3 regions of the Ruegeria sp. F5 genome follow, and region 1 is predicted to be linked to each of the others. Evidence: riboswitches for the same ligand, from Rfam matches in the RefSeq annotation. Region 1 holds a riboswitch; each other region holds the start of a gene.

Region 1 (4,696 bases):
CCAAACCCGTACACGGCGAATGCGGTGGCTATATGGCCTTGGGCGAAGGGCTAATCGACAAGGACGGCACCCGGCACGCGATGGCCGGGCTTCTGGGCCTTGTGACATCTTATGAAAAGCGCAAGTTCAACCTCGGCTATCGGCGGGCAGAATTGCTGGCCCCGATGCCGGGCCTTGCGGCAGGCACCGCGTTGCGGGGGCATGAGTTCCATTATTCCTCGATCATCGACCAGCCGGATGCCCCATTGGCGCGGGTGTTTGACGCCGAGGGGACCGAAGGGCCGCAAACCGGCTCGGTCCGTGGCAATGTGACTGGCACGTTCTTTCACCTGATCGCCGAGGCCTCGGCATGAGCGGGTTCGTGTCGTTCATCGGTTCCGGTCCCGGCGACCCCGAGCTATTGACGCTGAAGGCCGTCGATCGGATGCAAAAGGCCGATGCGGTGCTGTTTGACGATCTGAGCAGCGGCCCGATCCTGACCCATGCGCGCGACGATGCCGATCTGGTCGGCGTCGGCAAACGGGCCGGTCGCCCCTCACCCAAGCAGGATCATGTCAGCCGGTTGCTGGTGGAATACGCCCAGACCGGGCAGCGTGTCGTGCGGCTGAAATCGGGCGATGGCGGGTTGTTCGGACGGCTTGAGGAAGAGCTGGTGGCCCTGCGCGCCGCCGGGATCGAATATGAGATCATTCCGGGCATCCCCTCAGCCGTTGCGGCGGCTGCCGCGGCAGGCATTCCGCTGACCCGCCGCCTGACCGCGCGGCGGGTGCAGTTCGTCACCGGCCACGATGTCAGCGGCAAGCTGCCAAAGGACCTGAACCTGCCCGCCCTCGCCGACCCCGGCGCGACGACGGTTGTGTTCATGGGCAAACGCACCTTCCCTTTGCTGGTCGAGGCGCTGCATGCCCACGGTCTGCCGTTGGACACGCCCGCGCTGATGGCCGAGTCGGTTTCGACGCCCGAGCAATCCCTGCAGCGCTCCACCATCGGCGCGCTGTCAGACCAGTTGCAGTCCGAGATCGGAACCGCCCCGGCCCTGATCCTGTACGGCCCGCTGGCAGAGTTCGACGATGTATGACCTGACCCTGATCGGCATCGGCACGGGCAATCCTGATCACGTGACATTTCAGGGCGCGAAGGCGATCCGTGCGGCGGACCTGATCCTGATCCCGCGCAAAGGTGAGAATAAGGCCGATCTGGCCGGACTGCGTGAGGAAATCATCGCGCAGGTGTCCGAGACGCCCCCCAACATCGCCTATTTCGACATTCCCAAACGCCGTTCCGAGGATGGCTACCTGCGCGGCGTGGATGAGTGGCACGACGCCATCGCCCTGCGCTGGCAAGAGGCGATCGCGGAGCATCCCGAGGCGCGCAGCGTCGCGCTGCTGATCTGGGGCGATCCGTCGCTCTATGACAGTTCTTTGCGAATCGCGTCGCGGCTGGACCCGCACCCTTCGACAAAGGTAATCCCCGGCATCACCGCTTTGCAGGCGCTGACTGCCGCTCATGCGATCCCGATCAACGATATTGGTGCGCCCTATGTTGTCACCACCGGGCGGCGCATCCGGGATGAGGGCTGGCCCGAGGCAGGATCGAAAGTGGCCGTGATGCTGGATGGCGAATGCTCGTTCCAAAGCCTCGAGATGGCAGATTACGATATCTGGTGGGGTGCCTATGTTGGCATGAAAGAGGAAATCCTGATCCGCGGCCCGCTGGCCGAGGTCGCACAGCGGATACTCGACACCCGCGCCCGGGCCCGCGCCGATCATGGCTGGATCATGGATATCTATTTGCTGAAAAAGCGCGGGATCTGACGCAAAAGGTCGCAAATGGCGATTGCGCCGCCCCAGACATCGCGGCTAAATGAATGCGTCTGGTCCCGCCGGAGACTTCCGGATGCTAAGAGGGAATTTGGTGCGGTTTCGTCAGAAGCCCAAGCCAAAGCCGCCCCCGCGACTGTAAGCGGTGAGCCCCTGTTCAACCAGCCACTCCCGATCACTCGGGGGGAAGGCGAACAGAGGCACCGACCCGCAAGCCAGGAGACCTGCCAGGCGACAAATGAAACACCAGCCGTCGGGTGCGGCGGCTTTGGAGGACAAGAAATGACAACACAAACGCAAACGGCTTCTGCCGCCAAGACAGGTCTCCTGCCGGTACTGTTCGCCGTGGCTCTGGGTTTTGGGGTGATCACCCTGACCGGCCATGTTCAGGCATCCGGCCTGCATGACGCCGCCCACGATGTGCGCCACGCGACCGGTTTCCCCTGCCACTAAGCCGATGTTCAGTCGCATTCTGACCAGCGCGTTGTTCGCTGGTGCTGCAGCGGGGCTGATTGCCGCCTTGCTGCAGCTTATTTTCGTGCAACCCGTGCTGTTGCATGCCGAGCTTTATGAATCCGGGGAGTTGATCCATTTCGGAGCCGAGGCCGTTTCGGCACATCCCGAACTGCCCGGCATGTTCTCGGACCTGACCCGCGACGCGCTAAGCGTCATATTCACGATGCTGACCTATACCGGCTACGCGCTGATTCTGGTCGCGCTGATGTCGGTCGCCGAAGGTCAGGGGCACAAGGTCGATGGCCGCACCGGCGTGCTGTGGGGCCTTGCGGGTTTCGTCGCGTTCCACTTCGCGCCGGGCTTCACACTCGCCCCCGAGGTGCCGGGCGTTGCGGCGGCGGATGTCGGCGCACGTCAGCTCTGGTGGTTTGCGACCGTGGCCTCCGCAGGTGTCGCCATGTGGCTGATCGCGTTTGGCGGCAACCTTGTCAGCTATGTCATCGCAGCCGTCCTGCTGATGGCCCCGCACCTGATCGGCGCGCCCGAGCCTGATGTCTTTACCGGCCCCGTGCCGACCGAGATCGGTGCCCTTTTCGCGGCGCGGGCCTTTGGCATCGGTCTGGTTGCCTGGGTGTTGGTGGGGTCTTTCTCCGGGTATTTCTGGCAGAAAGAAGCCAGCCACGCCGAAGCCAACGCGTGATCGGCCAACCCGATAACCCGCCGGGCGCAACCCCGGCGGGACTTTCTGTTTCCCAAGGAAAACAAATGTCTCGCCCCCTTGCTTTGTTTGCGATTGGTCTGGTCTTTGGCGGCGGCGCGGGGTTCGTGCTTGCGGCGGCCAATGGTGTTACCTTCGACGGCCACGATCACGCCGACCCGGCCCATCACGGCAGCCACAATGCCGAAGCCGCTGCGCATGACCATTCCGCAACGATCAACCTGCCCGCAGGGCCGGACGCCCCGGCCGTTGAAATTGCCATTGTCAAAGACCCGATGGCCGGTTGGAACCTGCATGTCATGCCGCAGAACTTTCGGTTTGCGCCGGAAAACGCCTCGGCCACCGACCAGCCCGGCGAAGGGCATGCCCATGTCTATGCGAACGGGGTGAAACTGGCGCGGCTCTATGGCAACTGGATGCACATCGCCGATCTGCCCAAGGGCGAGGTTGAAATCGAAGTGTCCCTGAACGCCAACAGCCACAGCCAGTTGATGGTCGACAACGTTCCGGTCCGCGCCTCGACGACGGTTCAGGTAGACTAGCAAGCCGGAACCCGCGCCCGCAGACACAACCGAAGTCGCCCGCAGGGCCGGGCGTCTTCGATCCACCCTGCCGGGCTGTTCAGGTAGGTCTGGCAGGTCGCGGCAATGTCCTCGGCATCCGCCACAACATCGATCCCGGAAAAAACGTATGAGGCCAAGCCCTGCCCCTGAAGGGCCAGCACGGTTGGCTGATCGCACCCGCTGAAACATTCGTGCTCGGCCACGTCCACCTGCGTGTCCAAACCGGCCTGCTTCAGTGCCTCTTGCACGGCCTGCCGTTCCCCGTCGCGGTCGCGGGTGCCAACGCAACTGCTGCAGATCAAAATACGCGCCCGTGCCAAATCGCCCCTGCCTTTCCGTGCGCCAGTTCTGCGGGTTTCCCGACCGCAGCGCAAGCTCATCGCGCCGCGCCGGACACAAGAATGTGAGTGCGCATCCCGCCGCTTTCTGGCATCAATCACGCACCCTTAGCCGAGGAGGTTGCCCGATGAAAGCGCTCTGGTCGATGTTATGTATTCTGGCCCTGCCCGCCAGCGCCGAGATTGCCGAGCCGCCCGCCGGCTGGGCCGTCTATCCCTCGGGCAAAAGCTATGCGCAACTGGTCGATGACACCAAAGCAGCCGTCAAAGGGAACGGGCTGATCGTGGTCACTCAGGCCGGGCCGACCAAGGCCGCCGCCGCGCGGGGCATCGCCATTCCGGGCAATCTGGTTATCGGGGCATTCAACAACGATTACGCCGTGCGCGTTCTGGAAACCTCGACCGCCGCGATGATCGAAGCGCCGATCCGGTTCTATGTGACTGAAAACGCGGACGGCACGGCCACGCTGTCCTACAAAACGCCGACATTTGTCTTTGCCCCCTATGTTTACGAAGGCGGCGAAGCGCTGAGCGATATCGCCCTGGAACTGGACGAAAAGTTTCAGGCGGTGGCAGAAAGCGCAGCTAAATAGTCACACTGACGTGATCCGACTTGCTTCCGGGGGCATCCTCCGCAATCTGCTTTGAAATAACGAATTCGGAGCACGATTGATGCAGGACATGCCCCCCCGCGCCGCTGATCTTCTGGCACAACGACTGTACGAGGCCGGATGCCGCCACGCGTTCGGCATGCCGGGGGGCGAGGTTCTGACGCTGGTGGATGCGCTGGAACAGGCGGGG
Region 2 (4,696 bases), on a different contig from region 1:
CAATGCCCCGGGCGATATGAGGGACCATCAGGCCGACAAAGCCGATCACACCTGCGACCGACACGAAGCTGGCCGTCGCAAGCGCGGCCACAAAGAACATGCTGAATCGCAGGCCCTGCACGGGAATGCCCAGCGTGGCGGCGGTGAAGTCTCCGGTCAGCAATGCATCCAGCCACCGGCTGCGGTAGAGCGCATAGCTGAGGATCAGCCCCAGCCCGATCAGGACCAGCGGGAAGGTTTCCCACCGGGCCAGACCCAGCCCGCCCAGCATCCAGAAGATCACCGAATGCGCGGCGCGGCTGTCTCCGGCGAAGATCAGATAGTTGGTGATGGCCGAGAACAGGAATGACACGGCCAGTCCGGCCAGGATCAGCTTCTCCGGCGCGCTGGTGCGCAGGCTGTGGACCAGCGCCAGAACAATGCCGGATGCAATCAGGCCGCCGCAGAACGCGGCCAGCGGTAAGGTCCAGATGCCCAGAACGTCACCGGTGACAGTGATCACCAGAACCGCGCCCGCCGCGGCGCCCGAGGACAGGCCAAACAGAAACGGGTCCGCCAGATCGTTGCGCGTGGTGGTTTGCAGAACCACGCCAACAACGCCAAGCCCGGCCCCGATGACGGCGGCAAACAGGGCCCGGGGCAGGCGCAGATCAAACACGATCCGGTGCATGGGCGACATTTCACCTTCGGTCAGACCGGTGCCGAGGCCAATCGCCGTGATGACGTCCTGCACCGGGATCGGTGTTGTTCCGTAGACCACGGACAACAGCAAAAGGGCGATCAGAACGACCGCCCCCAGCAGTATCAACCGGCCCGTTTGGGCCATATCAGTTGCTCACCGGATGCATGGCCCTTGTCATCTTCTCGATGGCGTCGATGTTGGCCGGTCCAGGGGTCAGCTCTTCGTAGCGCAACCCGATCCAGCGTTTGTTCCTGACCGCATCGGTCTGCGACATCACCGGATGTTCCTGCAGGAATTTGAACGTGTCTTCCGCCCCGTTGCCGGTCTGATAGTCCAGCAAGACCAGGAATTCCGGGTTTGCGGCGGCAACAGCCTCCCACGAGGTGCGGCCCCAGCTTGTGTCCAGATCATGGGTCACGTTCACACCGCCAGCAGCCGTGATCATCGCGTCGGGAATGGCGAATTTTCCGGCGGTAAAGGGCGCATCAGCAGGCCCGTCCAGCAGGAAGACACGCGGCTTGGTCACGTCTGCGGTTTTGGTCTTGATCGCGGCAAGCTGTTCTTTCCAGCCGGACACCAGCGCCTCGGCCCGGTCTTCGACATGCATCACCTTGCCCAGACGCAGAACATCGTCAAACAGCAGGTCCATGCTGGCTTCGGGGCGGTCCTTGTCCAGATGCACGCAGCTTTCGGTCAGGATCATGGTCTTGATGCCGAAGGGGGCCAGTGTGTCGGGCGTGACATCTCCGCCCGGTTTCATGCCGTAATACCAGCCCGCGAAGAACAGGTCGGGTTCTACCGCGACGAGGTTCTCGATCGTCGGGTATTTTGGCGCGAGCTCGGGGATATCGCCGCGCTGCGCGTCGAAATCGGGGCTGGTCTTGTACCAGCCTGTGATGCCGGTCAGGCCAACGATCTTGTCCTGCAGGCCAAGCGCAAACGCCATGTCGGTCATGTTCATGTCATGCACGACCAACCGCTCAGGCTGGGTGTCAAACACCAGCGGTTCGCCACAGTTATCAACCGTAACTTCCTGCGCCGCCGCGCCGCTTGCCAGACCGGTGATCAGCACCACGGGCCAGAGTTTCTGCATCATCCTAAATCCTTTTGAGGTGACAGTTTGCGTTTTCGGATATCGAGCGCGGGGATCACGCGGCCTTCGTGCTGAAAGCACAGGTAATCCACGCCAAAGGTTTCGCGGACGCGGCCCGGTGTCAGCACCTCGCTCACCGGTCCAAACCCAGTCAGGCACGTGGCTTTCATCAGCGCGACATGGGTCGCAAATTCCGGGATCATGACCAGATCGTGGACGATCATGACGACCGTCACGCCCAGTTCGGCCACCAGCGACAGCATGTGTCCCTTGGCGTCAGGGTCCAGATGGTTGGTCGGTTCGTCCAGAAACAGCAAAACCGGGTTTTGCGCCAGCGCCCTTGCGATATGGGCGCGCTGCCTTTCCCCGCCTGACAATCTGCCCAGCGGTTTTTCCGCCAGATGGAACAGGCCGGTGACATCCAGAACGCGGTTCAGGTCGGTTGCGTGGTCAGTGGCTGATCTGTCCGCTTTGATCGGGATCTGACCCAGCGCCACATATTCCCGCAATTGCAGCCGACCATCGGGAAATTCCTGTTGCCCCACCACGGCAATCGTCCGCGCCCGCTGTCTGGCAGAGAGGTTCCGCAGGCTTTGACCCTGAATGCGGACATCGCCAAGGGCCATACGTTCGGCCCCGCATAACAGTTTCAGCAGCGTGGTCTTGCCCGCGCCATTCGGTCCGGCGATGGCCAGGATCGAGCCTTCTTCCAGGCTGAACGAGGTGTCCTGCAGCAGCATATCCCCGTTCAGGGCGTAGTACCCCAAACCCTCGGCCACCAGAAAACTCATGAACCGTCCTCCGACGGCAGACGGGGCATGCGCGACAGAGTTTTAGTGAGCAGGGCAGGGGGGCGTTCGGATGCGCTGGTCCAGCCATCTGCGCTATCACGATATTGGCGGGCAAAGTCGGCCAGCGCCGTCAAGTCCTTGTCGGTCTGAATGTCGCCGAACAGATACTGGGCCTTGCCTGCGGCCTGCAGGCCAACGGTCATGGGCCGTTCGCACCCGGCCATGCAGGCGATCAGGCGGGTTTTGAAACCGTCGGGAAGCTGTCGGTCCAGAGCGTCTTTTGCTGCGTCCGCCGACACAGGCCCCTGACAGGTCTCGCAGATCAGAACGTAGTGATCAGTGTCGTGCGGCATTCTTCGCTCCGAAAAATGCCAATGGCGGACACGTGGTGCCGGTATCTTGAACACGCAAGCGTGCCATCAAAGCCTCCTTCCAGGACACCCCGCCCCGGGTTGGTTGAACATATGATGGCAGGTCTCCTGACTTGCGGGTCGTCGCTTGGTCAACCTTCCCGGCCTTTTGGCCAGTGGTGATTTGACGTCGCTCTCCGCCTACAGTTGCGGGGGCAGTCACGGCTTTGGCCTGCACAGGCCGCACCATATTCCCATTTTCGTCCCTCGGGCGCGCCGTCGGGAACCATCCCGTGCAGCTAGTCCGGGGATAGAATAATTGTCAAGAGTCTCGATCCAGCCGGGGCCGGCGCCTGTCAGTAATCTGCGACCAGAAGGAAATCGGGCTCGGCATCTTCTTCGATTGTCGCAAAGCGCGGGATCGGGTCTTCAAACACGTTGTCGGTGCGGTCGTCATTGACGGTCGAAACCTCGCCGATCAGACAGTCACCGCGTTCCGCCCAGAACGCGTGCCAGATGCCCGGCATCAGCGTGACGCTTTGCCCCGGGGCAAGCCGCAAAAGCTCACCGGGTTTGATCGTGACGGGGCAGCCATCGCTGGGCACGATGACAGGATTTTCCCGGTCGATCCCCCCATCTTCATCCGAGGCGTAAATCTCCATCACCAGATCGCCACCGCCCCGGTTGATGATGTCTTCGGCCTTTATGATATGGCGATGCATCGGGGACAATTGCTTGTCGCGCGAGATCAGCAGCTTTTCCGCGTATAACATCCCGCGCCCGAGGCTGAGGTCATTGGCGTCGCCGTTGCGCAGGGTGAACAGAAACAGGCCCAGTTCATCAAATCGGCCCTGACCGTAATCGGTTATGTCCCAGCCCAGATTGCGGTCCCGTATGCCCGCCGCCTTTTCGCTGCGCATCTGGTCAGGGGACCAGTCGGCAAAAGGGGGCAGCACGGCACCGAAAGAGTAAATGAACGCCTGCGCCTCGGATTTGATGCGGTTGATGTCGGATCGTTTCATGGTTTTGCCCTTTTAAGGGGTTAAAGCTCGTGCGCCCAGGGCGGGTTTGCCCCGGCGCGGGATACGGTGACGGCTGCTACGGCGGCACCGGACGACAGGGCGGCGCGAAGACTGTCGGCATTGAGCGCGCGAATACCGTCTTTGGTCAGATGTCCGGCGCGATGCAGTTCGGCCAGAACCCCGGCATTGAACGTGTCGCCAGCACCGACCGTATCGACAACCTCGACCCGCTGAACCGGTACGGAGACCTCGGTTCCGTCCGACAGATACCCTGTGGCCCCTTCGCCACCTCTGGTCACAATGACCACCGAAGGCCCTGCCTGCAGCAAAAGCGGCACTTTCTCGGCCAGGGTTTCCGGGCCGGGGACGATCCAGTCCAGATCCTCGTCCGAGACCTTGACGATATCCGCCTGCGCGATCATCCGGTTCAGCCGCGTGCGATACCGGGTCTGGTCCTGAATGAACCCCGGGCGAATATTAGGGTCCAGCATGACCGCGCGGTTTGCTCCATGGCGGTTCAGAAGGTCGGCATAGGCGTCGGCGCAGGGCTCGCAAGCCAGGCTGATACCACCGAAATACAGGGCCGATACGGCGGTTAACTGATCCGGCATATCCTCGGCGCGCAGCATCCGGCCAGCGGTGTTTTCATCGACGAAGGTGTACGAGGCGTGCCCGTCCTTCAATTTTACGAAGGCCAGAGTACTGGGGCGTTCGGACCGAATGACATGCGCGGTGTCCACATGGCTGTCTTTCAGCGC
Region 3 (4,696 bases), on a different contig from region 1:
AGCATGGCGCGCACCTGATCGGCGCTGGTCTCGCCCGCGCCATGGGATATGGCCTGATCCAGCAGCGAGGTCGCATCGCGGGCCGACCCTTCGGCGGCGCGGGTGATCAGCGCCAGCGCATCCTCGGCGATCTGGGCCCCTTCGGCATCGGCGATCTTGCGCAGCAGGTCGATCATGTCTTCCGGTTCGATCCGGCGCAGATCAAAACGCTGGCAGCGCGACAGCACCGTGACCGGGACCTTGCGGATCTCGGTGGTGGCGAAGATGAACTTCACATGTTCGGGCGGTTCCTCGAGCGTTTTGAGCAGCGCGTTGAAGGCGCTGGTCGAGAGCATGTGAACCTCATCGATGATGTAAATCTTGTAGCGGGCCGAGGCTGCGCGGTAGCGGACGCTGTCGATGATCTCGCGAATATCGTTGACGCCGGTGCGGCTGGCGGCGTCCATCTCCATCACGTCGACATGGCGGCCTTCCATGATCGCCACGCAATGTTCGCACTGGCCGCAAGGTTCAGTCGTGGGGCCGCCCTGACCATCCGGCCCGATGCAGTTCATCCCTTTGGCGATGATGCGCGCCGTGGTGGTCTTGCCGGTGCCGCGAATGCCTGTCATGACAAAGGCTTGCGCGATGCGGTCCGCCTCGAACGCGTTTTTCAGCGTGCGCACCATCGCGTCCTGTCCCACAAGATCGGCGAAAGTTTCCGGGCGGTATTTGCGGGCGAGAACCTGATAGGCGGGGCTGGGCGTGTCGGTCATGTCTGCTTTCGCGGATTCGAGTTCTGCCGCAGCGTAGAGGTCGCCGCCGCCCGCGTCCACAGCGCGTCGTCAGGATTTTTGTTTTGGAAAACGCGGGTCCTTGCGTAAACTGGTTCGGCCTATTCCAGAGACTGTATTTTTGGCGATTATTTCATGAGGGGACTTGGTTTATGTCTCAGATGGCGATCTACGCGCTGCAAGTTGGGGGCGGTACGCTGGCCCTGACGCCGATTCCGGGCTGCAGCGGGGACTATTCCGGTGATCTGGAACTGATTTCGGACTGGAAGCCGGGGCTGGTGATTTCGATGACCACCGCGGTCGAGATGTTGCAGCACGGCGCGCAGGATTTCGGCAGCGATATTCAGGGCCGCGCCAGCCGTTGGGTGCATCTGCCGGTCGAGGATTTCGGCGCACCACCGCAGGCGGTGCTTGACGCGTGGCCCTCGGTCAGCGCGACGGTGCGGCATGCGCTGTCCGGCGGCGGGCGGGTGCTGGTCCATTGCCGGGGCGGCTGCGGCCGGTCGGGCATGGTTGTCCTGCGGCTGATGGTCGAATGCGGAGAGCCCCCGCAAAAGGCGCTGGCGCGGTTGCGGGCCATCCGGCCCTGCGCGGTCGAGACCGAGGGGCAGATGGCCTGGGCCGTCGGGACGGCACAGGTGGTGAGTGACGCTTGACTCAGGCTGAAACCCGATGCGGTTCAGCCCGCCTTTCGGGCGGGGTGATCGCTGTTGCGTCAAGCATTGCGCAGGGTGGGCTGGCGACTACACCCGCGGGCAATGGGCTGAAGCCTGTGCCAAAAATCATGTCGGCGTAGCGGTCCAGCCTGTCCAGATCATCCTCGGCGCCCTTGCCGCAAAACACCCGGATCTGATCCGGACGAGCGCGGAACCGGGCGGTGCAGCCGCCGGGGCAAAACCTCAGCTCGCTGCTGCCTTCGATTTCGAACTCAGCCGTGGTGGCGGGTCCGGCTTCTGCCACCGCCTGTGTCAGCGCACGCGCCATCCGGGCCAGCGCCGGGCAGGTTTTGCCGGTCCGCTGGCACACGGTTGCGGTGAATTCATGCGTCTTTGTCTTCCAGATCATCCTGCGCCCTCCGCGCGGCGGACGGGGGATGTGGATCAGGTAGGACTGCGCGAAGCTGTCAGGACCTGCCCGGACACCCCGCCCGAGTTTCGGTTTCAGTTCTGATGGCAGGTCTCCTGACTTGCGGGTCAAAGCGTTGCCGACCTTCCCAGCCTTTCGGCCAGTGGTGTTCCGGCAGTGCTCACCGCTTACAGTTGCGGGGGCAGTCGCGGCCTTGGTTCGTTCCGGCATCGCCGGGCAGAACCGCACCGAGTTCCCTTTTCATCCCGACCCCTTGTGGGGGCCGGAAACCATCACACAATCGCTAGCGGTTGGCCGGGCCCCGAGTCAAGCTGATCTTGATCAGCATTTTGCGCCCTCGGCCCGAAGTGGACGTTTGGTCATGTGGCTTCGCTGTTGACTTGGCCGTGCCGTTCAGCGCCTGATCAAGAAATGAACCGAATAGTTCAGATTGATTCCGAGGGTGCCATGTTGGACGCGCAGCAAACGGTTTTGACAGAAGACTTCCAGTTTCCGTCCGGCCCGGCGATGCTGTCGGCGCGGCTGTACCGCCCGGTTTCCGATCCCGAAACTGTAGTTGTGCTGAACAGCGCCACCGGCGTTCCGCGCGAGTACTACCGGCATTTTGCCCATTGGCTGGCATCGGACCGGGGCATGGCCTGCCTGACCTATGATTATCGCGATTTCGGGTCGTCCGCGTCGGGGCCGTTGAAGCACTCAAAGGCCACGATGGCGGATTGGGCCCTGATCGACATGCCCGCCGCCCGCGCCGAGATGCGCCGCCGCTTCCCTGACGCGCAGCACTGGACCATCGGCCATTCGGTCGGGGCGATGCTGGGACCGGTGCAGCCCGATATCGACCGGATCGATCGCATGATCTGCGTGTGTTCGGGGCTGGTCACGCTGTCGGATCATCCCTGGCCGTATCGGGCGCTGGCAGGGCTGTTCTGGTACGGCCACGCGCCGCTGACGGTTCACGCGATGGGTTACCTGCCGGGCAAGGCGCTGGGGTTTGGCTCGGATTTGCCTGCGCCTGTCTATTGGCAGTGGCGCAGATGGTGCACGGCGCCGCTCAACTACGTGCCCGACATTGGCACGAGCCTGCCAGAGGCCAAATGGTCCGGGTCAGGCGTGCCTGTGGACCTGTTCACCTTTGAAGACGATCAGATGGTCCCGCCCGAAGCCGTCTGGCGGCTGGCCGATCTGTACGGGTCCGGGGCAAAACGGCTCCTGCTGTCGCCAAAAGACTTCGGCGTAAGCGATATCGGCCATATCGGCGTTTTTGCGCGCCGCAACGCTGCCGTCTGGCCGCGTCTGATTGGCTGAGAAAGGGCACCGGTGATCCGGTGCCCCTGCCGTCACAGACCCTTGCGGGACTTCTTGTCCTGCATCACGGACCGCACCATCTTGCCGAACGCCTTGTCGCGCGCCCGGGACTGCGCCACGGTTTCAGAATTCCTCTGATCCTCGCGCCGCAGCTTCCGCCACCGCTCCAGCCGGTCGGCATCCAGCGTACCGTCCCCGATGGCCGCCTGCACGGCGCAACCGGGTTCAGCCTCGTGCTGGCAGTCCGAAAACCGGCACATGTTGGCGAGTTCGAGGATGTCCGAGAACACCTCGTCCACACCATCCTGCGCGTCCAGCAGCCGCAGGGCGCGCATGCCCGGCGTGTCGATCAGCCAGCCGCCGTTTTGCATCCGGTGTAGCGCGCGCGACGTCGTGGTGTGCCGCCCGCGTGCGTCATCTTCACGAATGCCGGCGGTTCCGTCCTGCCGCCCGGTCATCCCGTTCGCCAGCGTCGTTTTGCCCACGCCGGACGACCCGACCAGCGCGGCTGTCTGCCCCGAAGGGCACCACGACAGCACCTGCTGGATATCGTCAGCCTTCAACGCGTTCACCGCAAGAACCGTCAGGAACGGTGCCAGCGCCTGCGCCCGGGCGGCATAGTCGGAAGGATCTGCACAGGTGTCTGCCTTGGTCAGAACCACAACCGGGTAACAGCCGGATTGATGGGCCAGTGCCAGATACCGCTCCAGCCGGGGCGGATTGAAATCGGCATTGCAGGAACTGACGATGAACAGCACATCGACATTGGCGGCGATCAGCTGCGCCTCGGCCCCAGTGCCTGCGGCGCGGCGTTGCAGGGTGCTGCGCCGGTCCAGCAGGTGCCGGACGCGGTTGTGGTCGTCGCTAAGCACCCAGTCACCAACGGCAAATTCGCCGGTGGGCCGGTCCGGGGAGAGCAGGGGCGTTTCGCCATCCGCGTTCACTCCGATCAGCCGGTCGCGGTGCACGGCGGTGATGCGATAGGGATTGCACGATGGATTGGCCGCGTGCTGCGCGGCAAAGTAAGAGGACCATCCAAGGTCCGTAAGGGTAAGAGTCATTGGTCTGCCTGAGTTCAGATACAGCAAAACCCACAGATGGCGGGCGCGCATCCGTCGGTCATGGGTTCAGGCAGTCGCGTGGATAGGGTTCAGAACCGCTCTGCCCGAAGGGTCTTTGCTACATTCATAAAAGCCCTCCTGCGGCTGGGGTTTGCGTAAGTGAGAGGTTGGACATCGACCCAAGCGGGGCTCGTTGTGGCTGCTTCCTTCCGGACCTGACCAGGTTGGCGAGGCGCTCGCCCGCGCCAACCTCTCGACCCCGATATAGGCAGGTGCCGGGCAAAAGACAACCCGTCAGAGCGTCAGGCCTATCCGCTGGAACCCCTCCGCGTCGCGTCCCAGCGGCTTGGAGTTGAAGATGTCCAGCTCATCCAGATACTTGATTGCGCCGGGGCCGGTTCTGAGGACGGCGCCAGCCCCGGACAGAGGGGCGAAAGAAAAGGGGTGCGGCGCGTCCTCAAGCGGGTCACG

Evidence for each region. Region 1 has a riboswitch for cobalamin ahead of ACR0K1_RS04530 (CbtB domain-containing protein). Riboswitches for the same ligand answer to the same signal wherever they lie in the genome.
Region 2: another riboswitch for cobalamin. It lies ahead of ACR0K1_RS01025 (DUF1636 family protein); the one in region 1 lies ahead of ACR0K1_RS04530 (CbtB domain-containing protein).
Region 3: another riboswitch for cobalamin. It lies ahead of ACR0K1_RS22170 (hypothetical protein); the one in region 1 lies ahead of ACR0K1_RS04530 (CbtB domain-containing protein).

What each region holds. Positions count from the first base shown of each region.
Region 1 covers NZ_JBQFOU010000002.1:430,342-435,037, forward strand. The annotation lists gene ACR0K1_RS04515 (cobyrinic acid a,c-diamide synthase CobB) at 1-353, shown strand, start outside; gene cobA (uroporphyrinogen-III C-methyltransferase) at 350-1,078, shown strand; gene cobF (precorrin-6A synthase (deacetylating)) at 1,071-1,814, shown strand; cobalamin riboswitch at 1,858-2,066, shown strand; gene ACR0K1_RS04530 (CbtB domain-containing protein) at 2,103-2,273, shown strand; gene ACR0K1_RS04535 (CbtA family protein) at 2,278-2,976, shown strand; gene ACR0K1_RS04540 (hypothetical protein) at 3,042-3,536, shown strand; gene ACR0K1_RS04545 (DUF1636 family protein) at 3,533-3,859, opposite strand; gene ACR0K1_RS04550 (DUF302 domain-containing protein) at 4,024-4,488, shown strand; gene ACR0K1_RS04555 (thiamine pyrophosphate-binding protein) at 4,568-4,696, shown strand, end outside.
Region 2 covers NZ_JBQFOU010000001.1:234,815-239,510, forward strand. The annotation lists gene ACR0K1_RS01010 (FecCD family ABC transporter permease) at 1-826, opposite strand, end outside; gene ACR0K1_RS01015 (ABC transporter substrate-binding protein) at 828-1,775, opposite strand; gene ACR0K1_RS01020 (ABC transporter ATP-binding protein) at 1,775-2,566, opposite strand; gene ACR0K1_RS01025 (DUF1636 family protein) at 2,563-2,919, opposite strand; cobalamin riboswitch at 3,019-3,222, opposite strand; gene ACR0K1_RS01030 (D-lyxose/D-mannose family sugar isomerase) at 3,273-3,938, opposite strand; gene ACR0K1_RS01035 (carbohydrate kinase family protein) at 3,959-4,696, opposite strand, start outside.
Region 3 covers NZ_JBQFOU010000022.1:12,319-17,014, forward strand. The annotation lists gene ACR0K1_RS22160 (DNA polymerase III subunit gamma/tau) at 1-755, opposite strand, end outside; gene ACR0K1_RS22165 (protein-tyrosine phosphatase family protein) at 926-1,429, shown strand; gene ACR0K1_RS22170 (hypothetical protein) at 1,431-1,838, opposite strand; cobalamin riboswitch at 1,928-2,147, opposite strand; gene ACR0K1_RS22175 (alpha/beta hydrolase family protein) at 2,271-3,164, shown strand; gene rsgA (ribosome small subunit-dependent GTPase A) at 3,197-4,225, opposite strand; RNA gene ffs (signal recognition particle sRNA small type) at 4,383-4,481, opposite strand; gene ACR0K1_RS22190 (bifunctional 2',3'-cyclic-nucleotide 2'-phosphodiesterase/3'-nucleotidase) at 4,520-4,696, opposite strand, start outside.